DNA from 3 places in the Paraburkholderia sp. BR14320 genome. Region 2 is predicted to be linked to each of the others. Evidence: predicted binding sites of a transcription regulator. Region 2 holds the regulator's gene; each other region holds the start of a gene.
What was found. Region 2 encodes LexA, which represses DNA repair genes until DNA is damaged. Its sites were predicted from a motif close to ACTGTATNNNNATACAGT; they were not measured.

Region 1: the regulator LexA is predicted to act here: its motif matches at 2,520-2,537, upstream of AB3X89_RS30440 (PA0069 family radical SAM protein).
Region 3: the regulator LexA is predicted to act here: its motif matches at 1,078-1,095, upstream of recA (recombinase RecA).

Annotation. Positions count from the first base shown of each region.
Region 1 covers NZ_JBFPKG010000045.1:54,218-58,623, reverse strand. Annotated here, with positions in the region: gene AB3X89_RS30455 (acyl-CoA dehydrogenase) at 1-355, shown strand, start outside; gene AB3X89_RS30450 (D-amino acid dehydrogenase) at 496-1,782, opposite strand; gene AB3X89_RS30445 (Lrp/AsnC ligand binding domain-containing protein) at 1,963-2,451, shown strand; gene AB3X89_RS30440 (PA0069 family radical SAM protein) at 2,595-3,746, shown strand; gene AB3X89_RS30435 (TM2 domain-containing protein) at 3,782-4,249, opposite strand.
Region 2 covers NZ_JBFPKG010000006.1:186,000-190,405, forward strand. Annotated here, with positions in the region: gene nodI (nodulation factor ABC transporter ATP-binding protein NodI) at 1-268, opposite strand, end outside; gene AB3X89_RS08935 (universal stress protein) at 610-1,077, shown strand; gene AB3X89_RS08940 (DUF2939 domain-containing protein) at 1,149-1,766, opposite strand; gene AB3X89_RS08945 (hypothetical protein) at 1,886-2,230, opposite strand; gene lexA (transcriptional repressor LexA) at 2,333-2,983, opposite strand; gene AB3X89_RS08955 (sulfate ABC transporter substrate-binding protein) at 3,296-4,342, shown strand.
Region 3 covers NZ_JBFPKG010000013.1:44,395-48,800, forward strand. Annotated here, with positions in the region: gene recA (recombinase RecA) at 1-976, opposite strand, end outside; gene AB3X89_RS14925 (response regulator) at 1,231-2,040, shown strand; gene AB3X89_RS14930 (sensor histidine kinase N-terminal domain-containing protein) at 2,050-3,588, shown strand; gene AB3X89_RS14935 (MFS transporter) at 3,818-4,406, shown strand, end outside.

The sequences.
Region 1 (4,406 bases), on a different contig from region 2:
GCAGGGCGCGGCGTTCGCGTCGATGCGGACGCAACTCGCTGAGGGTCAGCGTGCGCTCGGCTCGGTCGTCGATTTCGTCGTCGCGAATGCGAAGGGCGATCCGAATGCGGTGTTCGCGGGCAGCGTGCCCTATCTGAAGCTCGCCGGCATCGTGTTGGGCGGCTGGCAGATGGCCCGTGCGCAGCTTGCCGCGGCGGCGAGGCGCGACGAGGATCCCGCGTTTCATGACGCGAAGATCGCGACCGCGCGGTTTTACGCCGAGCATGTGCTGCCGCAGGCGGCGGCGCTCGAAGTGGCGATCGTCAGCGCGAAGGGTGGCGAGGGCGTGCTGGCTTTGTCGGAAGACCAGTTCTGAGCATGCCTCGATGCCTGCCGCGATTGCGGCGGCACATTGAAAAGCAAACGGCGCCTCGCAAGGCGCCGTTTGCTTTTGCAGTTGCTGTTTGTTGCCGCGTGCGCTTGCGGCCAATGCCGCGTTAGCGCACGCGCTAGAACTCACGCATACGCCGGCCGATGTTCGCCCGCCGTCTCGCCGAGATAGCGATGCACCGACAGATCGTCCGCGCGAATCGCCGGTTGCTTGCCTGACATCAGGTCGGCGAGCAACTGGCCCGAGCCGCACGACATCGTCCAGCCGAGCGTGCCGTGGCCGGTGTTCAGGAACAGGTTCGGCACCGGCGTGCGGCCGACGATCGGCGTGCTGTCCGGCGTCATCGGCCGCAGACCGGTCCAGAACGTCGCCTTCGACGTGTCGCCGCCGCCCGGGAACAGGTCGTTCACCGAAAGCTCGAGCGTCTTGCGGCGCGCCTCGCGCAGTGATTTGTCGAAGCCGACGACCTCAGCCATGCCGCCGACGCGAATCCGGTCATCGAAGCGCGTGATCGCGATCTTGTAGGTCTCGTCCAGCACGGTCGACACCGGCGCGGCAGCCGAGTCGACGATCGGCGCGGTGATCGAATAACCCTTCAGCGGATAGACCGGAATCTTCACGATGCCGTCGAGGAAGCGCGTCGAGTACGAGCCGAGCGCGACCACGAACGAATCCGCGCGCACCAGTTCGCCGCCGCACTGCACGCCGGCGATGCGGCCGCCCGTCATCGCGAGTGCGTCGATCGGCGTGTTGTAGCGGAACTTGACGCCCAGCTGCTCGGCGAGCGCCGCGAGGCGCGTCGTGAACATCTGGCAGTCGCCGGTTTCGTCGCCCGGCAGGCGCAGGCCGCCGGTGAGCTTGTGCGACACCGCGGCGAGCGCCGGTTCGGCCTTGCCGAGTTGGTCGGCGCTCAGCAGTTCGTACGGCACGTTGGCTTCCTGCAGCACGGCGATGTCTTTCGCTGCGCCGTCGAACTGCTGCTGCGTGCGAAATACCTGCAGCGTGCCGCCGGTGCGGCCTTCGTACTGGATGCCGGTGTCGGCGCGCAGCGCCTGCAGGCAGTCGCGGCTGTATTCGGCGAGCCGCACCATGCGGCCCTTGTTCACCGCATAGCGCGGCGCCGTGCAGTTCTGCAGCATCTGCCACATCCATTGCAGCTGGAATGCGGTGCCGTCGAGGCGGATCGCGAGCGGGGCGTGCTTCTGGAACATCCACTTGACGGCCTTCAGCGGCACGCCCGGCGCGGCCCACGGCGACGCGTAGCCCGGCGAGATCTGGCCCGCGTTGGCAAAGCTGGTTTCGAGCGCCGGGCCGGCCTCGCGATCGATGACGGTCACTTCGTGACCGGCGCGCGCGAGGTAGTACGCGCTTGTTACACCGACGACGCCACTGCCCAAAACGACGACTCGCATAGCTGCTCCAGATATCCAAGAATTGAGTGAGGGCAACGCGCGCTTCGATGGATTCGATCTGATTCGATTCAACGAGCTGCAACGTGAGGTGAAATGCCGTCTGCCCAGTGATAACCGCTATACTATTAACTGCGAAGCAGGTTTTGTTATCGTATTTTCATCATTTTCAGCAAAAACACCATGCGTACCCAGCGCCATCCCGTGCGGGCTCTCGATAAGCTCGATCACAAGATCCTGCGGCTCCTGCAGCAAGACGGCCGTATGGCGATGAAGGACCTGGCGGAACGGGTCGGTTTGTCGGTGACGCCGTGCATCGAGCGCGTCAAGCGGATGGAGCGCGACGGCGTGATCACCGGCTACTACGCGCGCGTGAACCCGGCCGAGCTGGGCGCGGCGCTGCTGGTGTTCGTCGAGATCACGCTCGATCACAAGAGCGGCAACATGTTCGACCAGTTCCGGCGCGAGGTGCAGAAGATCCCCGAGGTGCTCGAGTGCCACCTCGTATCGGGCGATTTCGACTATCTGATCAAGGCGCGCATCGGCGAAATGGCCGATTACCGCAAGCTGCTCGGCGACATCCTGCTGCAGTTGCCGGGGGCGGTGCAGTCGAAGAGCTATGTGGTGATGGAGGAAATCAAGGAGACGCTGACGATCGCGGTGACCGACTAAGTGTCGATCGCTGACGGGATTGGCCGCGCATCTCGCGGGCAACGAAGTGCTCGACAAACGGCGTAAACACTGTATATTTATACAGGTGTTTGCGCCGTTTTCCTTTTGCGCTTCCAGTTTGCGTTTGCTCTGCGTGGCCCACCGTGGATGATCCCGACACCCCTGACATTCCCGAATTTCCGATCGCGCCGCCGGCGCCTCGCAAGGGGCGTGGTGCGGTCACGAACCTGCAAGGCCGCTATGAAGTCGACCAGCGCGAGGCCGTCGACGACGGCTGGCAGGCGGCCGGCGATGACGGTGAGCCGAAAGTGCTGCGCACGCAGGTGTTCGAGGAGCGCGCGAAAACCATCCTCACACGCAACGCGTCGCCCGACATTCCGTTCAATGTGTCGCTGAATCCGTATCGCGGTTGCGAGCACGGCTGCATCTATTGCTTCGCGCGGCCCACGCACAGCTACCTCGGGTTGTCGCCGGGGCTCGATTTCGAGAGCCGCATCTACGCGAAGATCAACGCGCCCGAACTGCTCGAGCGGGAACTGTCGAAGAAATCATATGTGCCCGAGGCGATTGCGCTCGGCGTCGCGACAGACGCATGGCAGCCGGCCGAACGCGACTTGCGGCTTACGCGGCGGGTGATCGAGGTGCTCAGCGAGCGCAATCACCCGTTCGCGGCGATCACCAAGTCGTCGCTGATCGAGCGCGACATCGACCTGCTCGCGCCGATGGCGGAGCGCGGCCAATTCATGGCGGCGATCACCATCACCACGCTGGACGCCGACATCGCGCGCACGCTCGAACCGCGTGCAGCCACGCCGTCGCGCCGGCTACGCACGATCCGTACCCTCAGCGAGGCGGGTATTCCGGTCGGCGTCAGCATCGCGCCGGTGATCCCGTTCATCACCGAACCGGACATGGAGCGCGTGCTCGAAGCATGCGCGGAAGCGGGCGCCAGCAACGCGAGCTATATCGTGCTGCGATTGCCGTGGGAGGTCGCGCCGCTGTTCAAGGGTTGGCTGAGCGCACACTTCCCGGATCGGGCCGAGCGCGTGATGCACCGTGTGCACGACATGCGGGGCGGCAAGGATTACGACTCGTCGTTCTCGACCCGCATGAAGGGAGAGGGCTTATGGGCGGATCTGCTCAAGCAGCGATTTCACAAGGCCGCGCGCCGGTTGGGGCTGAGCGGACGTGACCGCGGCATTCTCGACATGTCGCAGTTTCGCCGGATCGAGTCGCCGCGCGCCGAGCAGGCAAGCGAACCGGCTCGCGACAATCCGCAACTGAGGCTTTTCTAGCGTGCGGGAATACCTGCTGGTCCCGCTACGGTGCGTTACTGCGAAATTGCTTTGGCCGCTTCGACCTGGCTTTCGAAGTAGGTCTGAAATGCGAGCGCGAGACCGGTCATCAGCAGAAACGCACCGATCAGCAGCGAAAAGATCACGACGAAAATGACGGTCCAGCCGGAGCGGCTTTTGCGTTGCGTGTGGGCGTTGAATTGTGCATCCCATTTCTGATCCGGGCGTAGCCCGTAGACGAGCGCGGCCAGAAACGCGGCGAACAGCGAAACCGCGCCGATCGACGCGAGCACCCAGCCGAGGATCGACGCGCGCTCGGTCGCGATCAGCAGCATCACGCCGGGAGTGCCGATCAGCGTGCCGAGCAGATGGGCCCAGCCGAAGATGTCCCGCATGCCATGCAGATAGAAGCGGTGGGCGCCAAGGCTGCCGAACAGGAACGCCAGCGCGGCGGTGAGCGTCTTGGATCTGAAGCGCGGGGAGGTCGAGGCAATGGTGGACATGAACGCGTGGGCAGAGTGACAGGCGGTCGAAAGGAGCGGCGCGCCGCAGGACGTGGACCGACGCGCATTCTACGCCTGCGGCGGGCGGGTGGTCACGTTGAGGGCGAGCGCCCGCGCTGAAAGCGCGGTGGCGAAACGCGCCGGACCTGGCTGAAGA
Region 2 (4,406 bases):
CGAGGTTGTCGAACTGCGGCACCACGCCCACGCGCGAGCGCGCGAGGCGCGCACGGCCCGGGATCGGTTCGCCGCACAGGCGGATCGCGCCGGCGTCGGGCGCCGCGATGCCGAGCAGCATGCGCAGCGTCGTGGTCTTGCCGGCGCCGTTGGGGCCGAGCAGCCCGAAGCATTCGCCGGTATTGACATGAAACGACAAGCCGTCGACGACCGTTTTTTTGCCGTAGCTTTTCCTGACCTGATGGAACTCGATGGGGGCGGCGGGCATGACTCGAGCGAGGCTCCGGGAACAAGACATAACGTACGCACAAGAACAAACAACATACCTGCGACGCACGCATTGCGCACAGGCCGCTTATTCTAGGGTATCGGCCACTGATGCGAGCGGGTGTCCGGGAACGCGTAATGCGTGGGATGCGATGCGTTCGCATACCAAGTTTTGCGGTGCCGCAAACGTGTGCGAACACTGCCTCAGCTGGCCCAACGCTTGTGCAGACGGCGTCAGCACGCACCGACTATGCACTTAGCGTTTTCCATCCCTTGCAAGCCGAATTGCGGCGCACCATGATTGATTCAGACCGCGCTTTCCGCGCGAATGGGAGAAGACAGATGGCGAGCTACCAGAAAATCCTGTTGTGCTACGACGGCTCGCGCGAAGGCCGCAAAGCCCTGCGTTGCGGCGCCGATCTGGCGTTGGACCTGAAGGCGGAAACGCATCTGCTGTCGGTCGTCGACATGCGTTCGAGCATCGCGCAAAGCGCGGGCTTATTGACCGATGTGGCCTGCGGAAGCTTCGAAAAAACGGCCCGCGAAATTCTGCAGGAGGGCGTGAACTGGCTGACCGAGCGGGGCGTGAACGCGCAGGGGCATTTCGCATTTGGTCATCCGATCGACGAGATCGCCAATCTTGCCAACGAGTTGCAGGTTGACCTCGTGGTGGTGGGTCATCGCTGCCGGACCGGTTTGTCGCGGTGGTGGATGGGGGCGGGCAACACGCCGCTGCTCGACCGCGTGTCGTGCAGCATTCTGGTGGCGTGCTCTTCCGCGCAGGAGCAGCAACAGGCGGCCGCGGCGTAACCCGAACAAACCTGACACGCGGCTGGCCGCAATGACCAGCCCGCGCATCCCTTCAGTTCACGGCTTGAACCTCACTCGTTCAGATTGATCGCCGCGAGCTTCCACGTGACCAGACCTTCGCGACGGAAGATGGCCGAATAGTTCGCGTTGCCTTCGCCGCGCCGGTAGGTGACCACAAACTCGTTGAGACTCCGGTAGCCGGCCGTGCTTTGACGCCCGGGCGGCGGCGCGCTTGCCTGCGTGGGGGTGTCGCCCGCGGACGGTGCGGCCGGCGCTTCACCGCCCGCGGCTGGTGGGGCGGACGGTTGCTCGCCCGGTGTGCCGCGCGGCGGCATGCCGTTCAGCAGTGCCGCGACGCCGTCGGGTGTCGCATAGGCATCGACGAGCGGGCCGATCAGTGTCACGCCGATCACCGCGCCGATCGTGGCCATCTTGTTGCCGGCATCCGCTTCGAGCCGGCGCGTCAGCATCGCGCCCACCTGCTGCTTCAGGCTATCGCGTAGCGCGGGGAAGTCGACGTACTGATTGACGGTTTGCACGTCACGCGCGTCTGCCGCGCGTTTCAGATTGTTCACCGCGAGATACGGCGACGCGTAAATAAACCCCAGCGCGGCAATCACGATCACCACGATCAGCGTGATCAGCAGCGGCCGGGTGGCGCTGCCCTGTGTGCGTTTCGGAATGGTCATCGAATGGGACTCCACGTCAGTGATGATCTAACGTCGACCACGGCGAGGTCGAAACGATCCCATCCCACGCGAATCTCTGAACATCCGAAGTGCTTATTGCATGCGTGCTCAGAATTCGCTCAGGCTTCGAACACCGCGCCGTGCACGTTGGCTTCGTCGGCTATGCAACGATCGATCATACGGCATACGGCGTCGACCGTGCCGACCATGATCAGTCGCGACGGTCCATGATAGACCCGCACCGGTGCGCGGCGCGCGGGCTCCGCGATATTCAGCGCCGAATTCAGCGATACGCGCGCAAACGCCGGCAACGACGACGGCAGACCGCAAGCTTCGGCAGTCACGTCGAACAGCGACGGCGTGCGCGCCGCGGGCGCCTCGAGCGGCGCGCAAGGCGTGAGCTTGCGCAGATGGCGCAGACGGCCGAACTGGCGAAAAGGCAGCAGACGGGCAAGGCGTTCCATGAGTTCCTCCAGACGATGCAGCTTAAATGCGCGGCGTAATGCGGGCGTTAATGCGGCTTGGGTCGGACAAACCGGCGCGAGCGTTCCGGCAACAGCGAAGGATCAGAACTCGCTGGGGCGAATCAGCCCGACCGCGATCCCTTCGAGCGCGAAATCCGCGCTGCCGGTTTCCACGAAGATGTTGTCGTAGTCGGGGTTTTCGGCGATCAGCTCGATGCCGTTCGGCCGGCGCTTCAGACGCTTGACCGTCACGTCGTCGCCAAGGCGCGCAATGATGATCTGGCCGTCTTTCGCTTCGCTGCGCTTTTGCACCGCGAGCAGGTCGCCGTCGAGAATGCCCGCGTCGCGCATCGACAGGCCGCGCACCTTCAGCAGGTAGTCGGGCTTGCTCGAGAACAGCGCCGGGTCGCACGCGTAGTGCTGCGAGATATGTTCCTGCGCGAGGATCGGGCTACCCGCCGCGACCCGGCCGATCAGGGGCAGTGACAACTGCATCAGGCCCGCATGTGGCAGCGTGAACTGGTGCGGCGCATCCTCCTGCCCGGACAGCAGGCGGATGCCGCGCGACGCGCCGGCCGCCAGTTCGATCACGCCCTTGCGCGCCAGCGCGCGCAGATGCTCTTCCGCGGAATTGGCCGAACTGAAACCGAGTTCGGCGGCAATTTCCGCGCGAGTGGGCGGAAAGCCGGTGCGTTCGATCGCGCGGCGGATCAGATCGAAAACCTGCTGCTGTCGTGCGGTGAGTTTTGTCATGGCCACTGTATGTATGAACAGGTGACTGTATTTTTATACAGTATTCGGCGCATTTCAAGCTTTACTTTAAGTTCGGCGCAAGGGGCGCGCTGGGGCGTCGTTTATCGGCGACATGGCGGCGTTTTCGGCGTCGGAACAGCCGGCGCGTCTGCCGTTACCACTTTTGGGCATTAAAAAATGAGGAAACATTATTTTTAATGATGAAAGCCCTTCGATAGACTGGCTTCCGGGTTGGCGCTCATGTGCACGTGACCGCGACGCAAAACGACACCAGACGCTTATCAGCGGACCATCACGCGGAGAAAAACTGAAATGAACCATCGGCATACGGGGCTTGCGGCTCGAACCAGAAAACTGATCACGGCGCTTGCCGTCGGCGCGGCGGGTACGCTCGGCATGTTGGGCGCAAGCGGTGTCGCGCACGCCGACACCACGCTGCTGAACGTGTCCTACGATCCGACCCGCGAGCTGTATCAGGACATCAATCAGGCATTCAGCAAGGAATGGAAGGCCAAGACCGGCGAAGCCGTCACCTTCAAGCAGTCGCACGGCGGCTCGGGCGCGCAGGCCCGCTCGGTGGTCGATGGTCTGCAGGCCGACGTCGTGACGCTTGCGCTCGCTTACGACATCGACGCGATCGCGAACAAGGGGCTCGTCGACAAGAACTGGCAGAAGCGTCTGCCGGACAACGCATCGCCGTACACGTCGACGATCGTGTTTCTGGTGCGCAAGGGCAACCCGAAGCACATCAAGGATTGGGACGATCTGGTGAAGCCGGGCGTGTCGATCGTGACGCCGAATCCGAAGACCTCGGGCGGCGCGCGCTGGAACTACCTGGCCGCTTGGGCGTACGCCGAGCATCAGCCGGGCGGCAACGCCCAGAAGGCCAAGGAGTTCGTCGGCAAGCTGTACAAGAACGCCGGCGTGCTCGATTCGGGCGCGCGCGGCGCGACCACCAGCTTCGTGCAGCGCGATATCGGCGACGTGCTGATCGCGTGGGAAAACGAGGCGTTCCTGTCGGTGAAGGAGTTCGGCCCGGACAAGTTCGAAATCGTGGTGCCGTCGGCGAGCATTCTGGCCGAGCCGCCGGTCGCGGTGGTCGACAAGGTCGTCGACAAACACGGCACGCGCAAGCTGGCGGACGCGTATCTGAACTTCCTGTATAGCGAGGAAGGCCAGGAGATCGCCGCACGCAATTTCTATCGTCCGCGATCGAACAAGGTGCCGGCCGATCTGACCGCGAAGTTTCCGAAGCTGAAGCTGTACACGATCGACGATTCGTTCGGCGGCTGGACCAACGCGCAAAAGACCCATTTCGCGGACGGCGGCGTGTTCGATTCGATTTATCAGCCGCAGTAACAACCACGGCCTGAAGCACAGGCACAGGCAAAAGAGCGCGCCCAGTGGGCGCGCTTTCGGCTAA
Region 3 (4,406 bases), on a different contig from region 2:
CGATGTCCGGATTTTCGCGCAGGAATTCACGCGCGTTGTCCTTGCCCTGACCGATCCGCTCGCCGTTGTAGCTGTACCATGCGCCAGCCTTGTCGACGATCTTCGCCTGCACGCCGAGGTCGATGATTTCGCCCTGACGCGAGATGCCCTCACCGTACAGGATGTCGAAGATGGCTTCGCGGAACGGCGGCGACACCTTGTTCTTGACGACCTTCACGCGTGTTTCGTTGCCGATCACTTCGTCGTTCTTCTTGATCGAACCGATGCGGCGAATGTCCAGACGCACCGATGCGTAGAACTTCAGCGCGTTACCGCCCGTGGTGGTTTCCGGGTTGCCGAACATCACGCCGATCTTCATGCGGATCTGGTTGATGAAGATCACGAGGCAGTTCGTGCGCTTGATCGTGCCGGTCAGCTTGCGCAGCGCCTGCGACATCAGACGCGCCTGCAGACCCGGCAGCGAGTCGCCCATTTCGCCTTCGATTTCCGCCTTCGGCACCAGCGCCGCGACCGAGTCGATCACGATCATGTCGATCGAGCCCGAGCGCACCAGCGCGTCGGCGATTTCGAGCGCCTGCTCGCCGGTGTCCGGTTGCGAGACCAGCAGGTCGGCGACGTTCACGCCGAGCTTGCCCGCATATTGAATGTCCAGCGCGTGTTCCGCGTCGATGAACGCCGCAGTGCCACCGAGCTTCTGCATTTCGGCGATGACCTGCAGCGTCAGCGTGGTTTTACCGGACGATTCCGGACCGTAGATTTCGACCACGCGGCCGCGCGGCAAACCGCCGACGCCCAGTGCGATGTCGAGGCCGAGCGATCCGGTGGAGACCACCTGGATGTCTTCGACTGCCTCACCTGCGCCGAGCCGCATGACCGACCCTTTGCCGAACTGCTTTTCGATCTGCGCGAGCGCGGCGGCGAGAGCCTTGCTCTTTTCAGCAGTCAGTCCAGCCGAGCCTTTCTTGCTTTCTTCCATGAATCGTCCTTTGCTATGATGAACGGCGTCTGAGGCAGGTGTGCACCCGTGGTTTCACTCGAATTGAGCGGAGCCTGCAGGACATCACACGAAACGCAGACACTGTATAAAAAAACAGTGGTTTTGGCAAGCGCGATTATGATGCGAACGCGCATTTTTAATGTCGCGTCACCCCCACTACCCACAATAATGTTCGGAGACCGCTGCGCGCCGGGGCAAGCCCCACGGTGCCGGCAAAGCCAGGCTGGCGCACCATGCGAATTCTGATTGCCGAAGACGACAGCATACTCGCGGACGGTCTGGTTCGATCACTCCGCCAATCGGCCTATGCGGTCGATCACGTCAAAAGCGGCGTAGAAGCCGATACCGCGTTGTCAATGCAGACGTTCGACCTATTGATCCTCGATCTGGGCCTGCCGCGCATGTCCGGGCTGGAGGTGCTGCGCCGCCTGCGCGCGCGCAATTCGAACCTGCCCGTGCTGATCCTGACCGCCGCAGACAGTGTCGACGAACGCGTCAAAGGCCTCGACCTCGGCGCCGACGATTACATGGCCAAACCCTTCGCACTGAATGAACTCGAAGCGCGCGTGCGCGCGCTGACGCGGCGCGGTGCCGGCGGCGGCCCGACCGTCGTGCGGCATGGCTCGCTGTCGTTCGATCAGGTGGGCCGCATCGCCTATGTCAACGACCAGGTGATCGATCTGTCCGCGCGCGAGCTCGGTCTGCTCGAAGTGCTGCTGCAACGGATCGGCCGGCTGGTCTCGAAAGAGCAGCTCGTCGACCATCTGTGCGAATGGGGCGAGGAAGTCAGCAACAACGCGATCGAAGTCTACGTGCACCGGCTGCGCAAGAAGATCGAGCCGAGCGGCGTGCGCATCATCACCGTGCGCGGGCTCGGCTACTGCCTCGAAAAAGCGGCGCCGCCCGCGAATGCGAACAGGCCCGCCGCCGGCTCCGAGCCGCAAACGGCGCAAACGGCGCAAACGGCACAAGCGGCACAAGCAGTACCACCTTCCCCCGCGCCGTCGTCCGCCGCGATGCCGGCGAGCCATCACTACAAATAGAGGCCAGCGATGTCCGCACGCGCTGATCGCGCCACGGCGCACGCGGCGGACCTCGACGAGGCGCGCGACGCGCGCTACGCCAACCCGTTCGCCCCGCCCGACGAAACCGAAGCCGCCGCCGAGGCGCGTCCGCGCTCGCTGTTCGGCGAGATTCTCGACTGGATGCTCGCCCCGCTGCTGCTGTTGTGGCCGATGAGCCTCGCGGTCACCTATCTGGTCGCGAAATCGATCGCGAACGGGCCGTTCGACCGCGCGCTCGAAACCGACGCCTATGTGCTCGCGCGCCAGATCCATCCGGTCAACGGCGTCGCGGAGCTGTCGCTGCCCGACTCGACGCGCGACTTCCTGCGCGCCGACAACGTTGACAGCGTGTTCTTCCAGGTGCTCGGCACGCGCGGCGAGCTGGTGGCCGGCGAGCGCGACATGCCGCTGCCGCACGAGGAGGACCGCCCGCCACCGGGCCTCGTCGAATTCCGCGACGACGTGCTGCGGGGCAACGACATCCGCGTCGCGTATACGACCGTCGAGTTTCCGCAGACGCCGGGCGCGCAGCCCGTGCTGGTGCAGGTCGCCGAAACGCTCGACAAGCGCAGCCAGCTCGCCAACGACATCATCAAGGGCGTGATCCTGCCGCAGTTCGTGATCCTGCCGCTCGCGATCCTGCTCGTGTGGTTCGGGCTATCGCGCGGGCTCGAGCCGCTGCATGCGCTGCAGGCGCATATCCGCGCGCGGCGGCCGGACGATCTGTCGCCGCTCGAAGCGCGCCGCGCGCCGCCGGAAATCGAGCCGCTCGTCACGTCGTTCAACGATCTGCTCACGCGCCTCGAACAGAACATGGAGCTGCAAAAGCGCTTTATCGCCGACGCCGCGCATCAGATGAAAACGCCGCTCGCCGGGCTGCGCACGCAGGCCGAGCTAGCGCTGCGCCAGAACGCGTCGGCCGAGGTGCATCGCTCGCTCGAACAGATCGCGACGAGCTCCGAGCACGCCGCGCGGCTCGTCACGCAGCTGCTCGCGCTCGCGCGCGCGGAAAACCGTCGGTCGGGGCAGATCTTCACGCCGGTCGAACTCGGCGAACTCGCGCGCAGCGCGGTGCGCGAATGGGTGCAGGCCGCGCTCGCCAAGCAGATGGACCTCGGCTACGAAGCGCCCGACGAGCCGGTCGAGGTCGCCGGCAATCCGGTGATGCTGCGCGAAATGCTGTCGAACCTGATCGACAACGCGATCCGCTATACGCCGGCGGGCGGCCGCATCACCGTGCGCGTGCGGCACGACGCCCCGGCGCGGCTCGTGCATCTGGAAGTCGAGGACACCGGGCTCGGCATTCCGGCCAGCGAGCGCTCGCGCGTGGTCGAGCGCTTCTACCGGATTCTGGGCCGCGAGGGCGACGGCAGCGGCCTCGGTCTCGCGATCGTGCGCGAGATCGCGGCGATGCACGGCGGCGAGCTCGCGATCGACGACAACGTCTACCAGGAGTCGCCGCGGCTCGCCGGCACCCTGGTGCGCGTCAGCTTGCAGGTGCTCGAACGGGGGCGGGACTTACCCTAACACGGCCCCATAGCCAGCTTGATCGTCAGCGTGTTTTTGAGATATTTCGGCGCGGATCGCACAAATATCGCCGCACATTGACCGAAATTGATCGCCTGTTCGCCGGTTTACCGGACTACCCCAGGTTTTGGCGTCGAGTCAGAACGCCGTAAGTTTCCACTCCAATAATCGGTTGCACGGGGACGCCTGCGCTGGCGATCCGTGTGTATATCAATATTGGAGACGACATATGGCTACCGTTGGCGGGCAACTCTCGCACGCGCCGATGACGCGCGATGAGAAGCGGGTGATCTTCGCATCGTCGCTGGGTACGGTTTTCGAGTGGTACGACTTTTATCTGGCCGGTTCGCTTGCGGCCTTCATCAGCAAGAGCTTCTTTTCCGGCGTCAATCCGACCGCGGCGTTCATTTTCACGCTGCTCAGCTTCGCCGCGGGCTTCGCGGTGCGGCCGTTCGGCGCGGTAGTATTCGGACGGCTCGGTGACATGGTCGGGCGCAAGTACACGTTCCTGATCACGATCATCATCATGGGTCTGTCGACGTTCCTCGTCGGCTTCCTGCCCGGCTATGCGGCGATCGGCATCGCTTCGCCGGTGATCTTCATCGCGATGCGCCTGCTGCAGGGTCTCGCGCTCGGCGGCGAGTACGGCGGCGCCGCGACCTACGTGGCCGAACACGCGCCGGCGAACCGCCGCGGCTTCTACACCGCGTGGATCCAGACCACCGCGACGCTCGGCCTGTTCCTGTCGCTGCTCGTGATCCTCGGCGTGCGTACTTTCATGGGCGAAGACGCGTTCGGCGCCTGGGGCTGGCGCATCC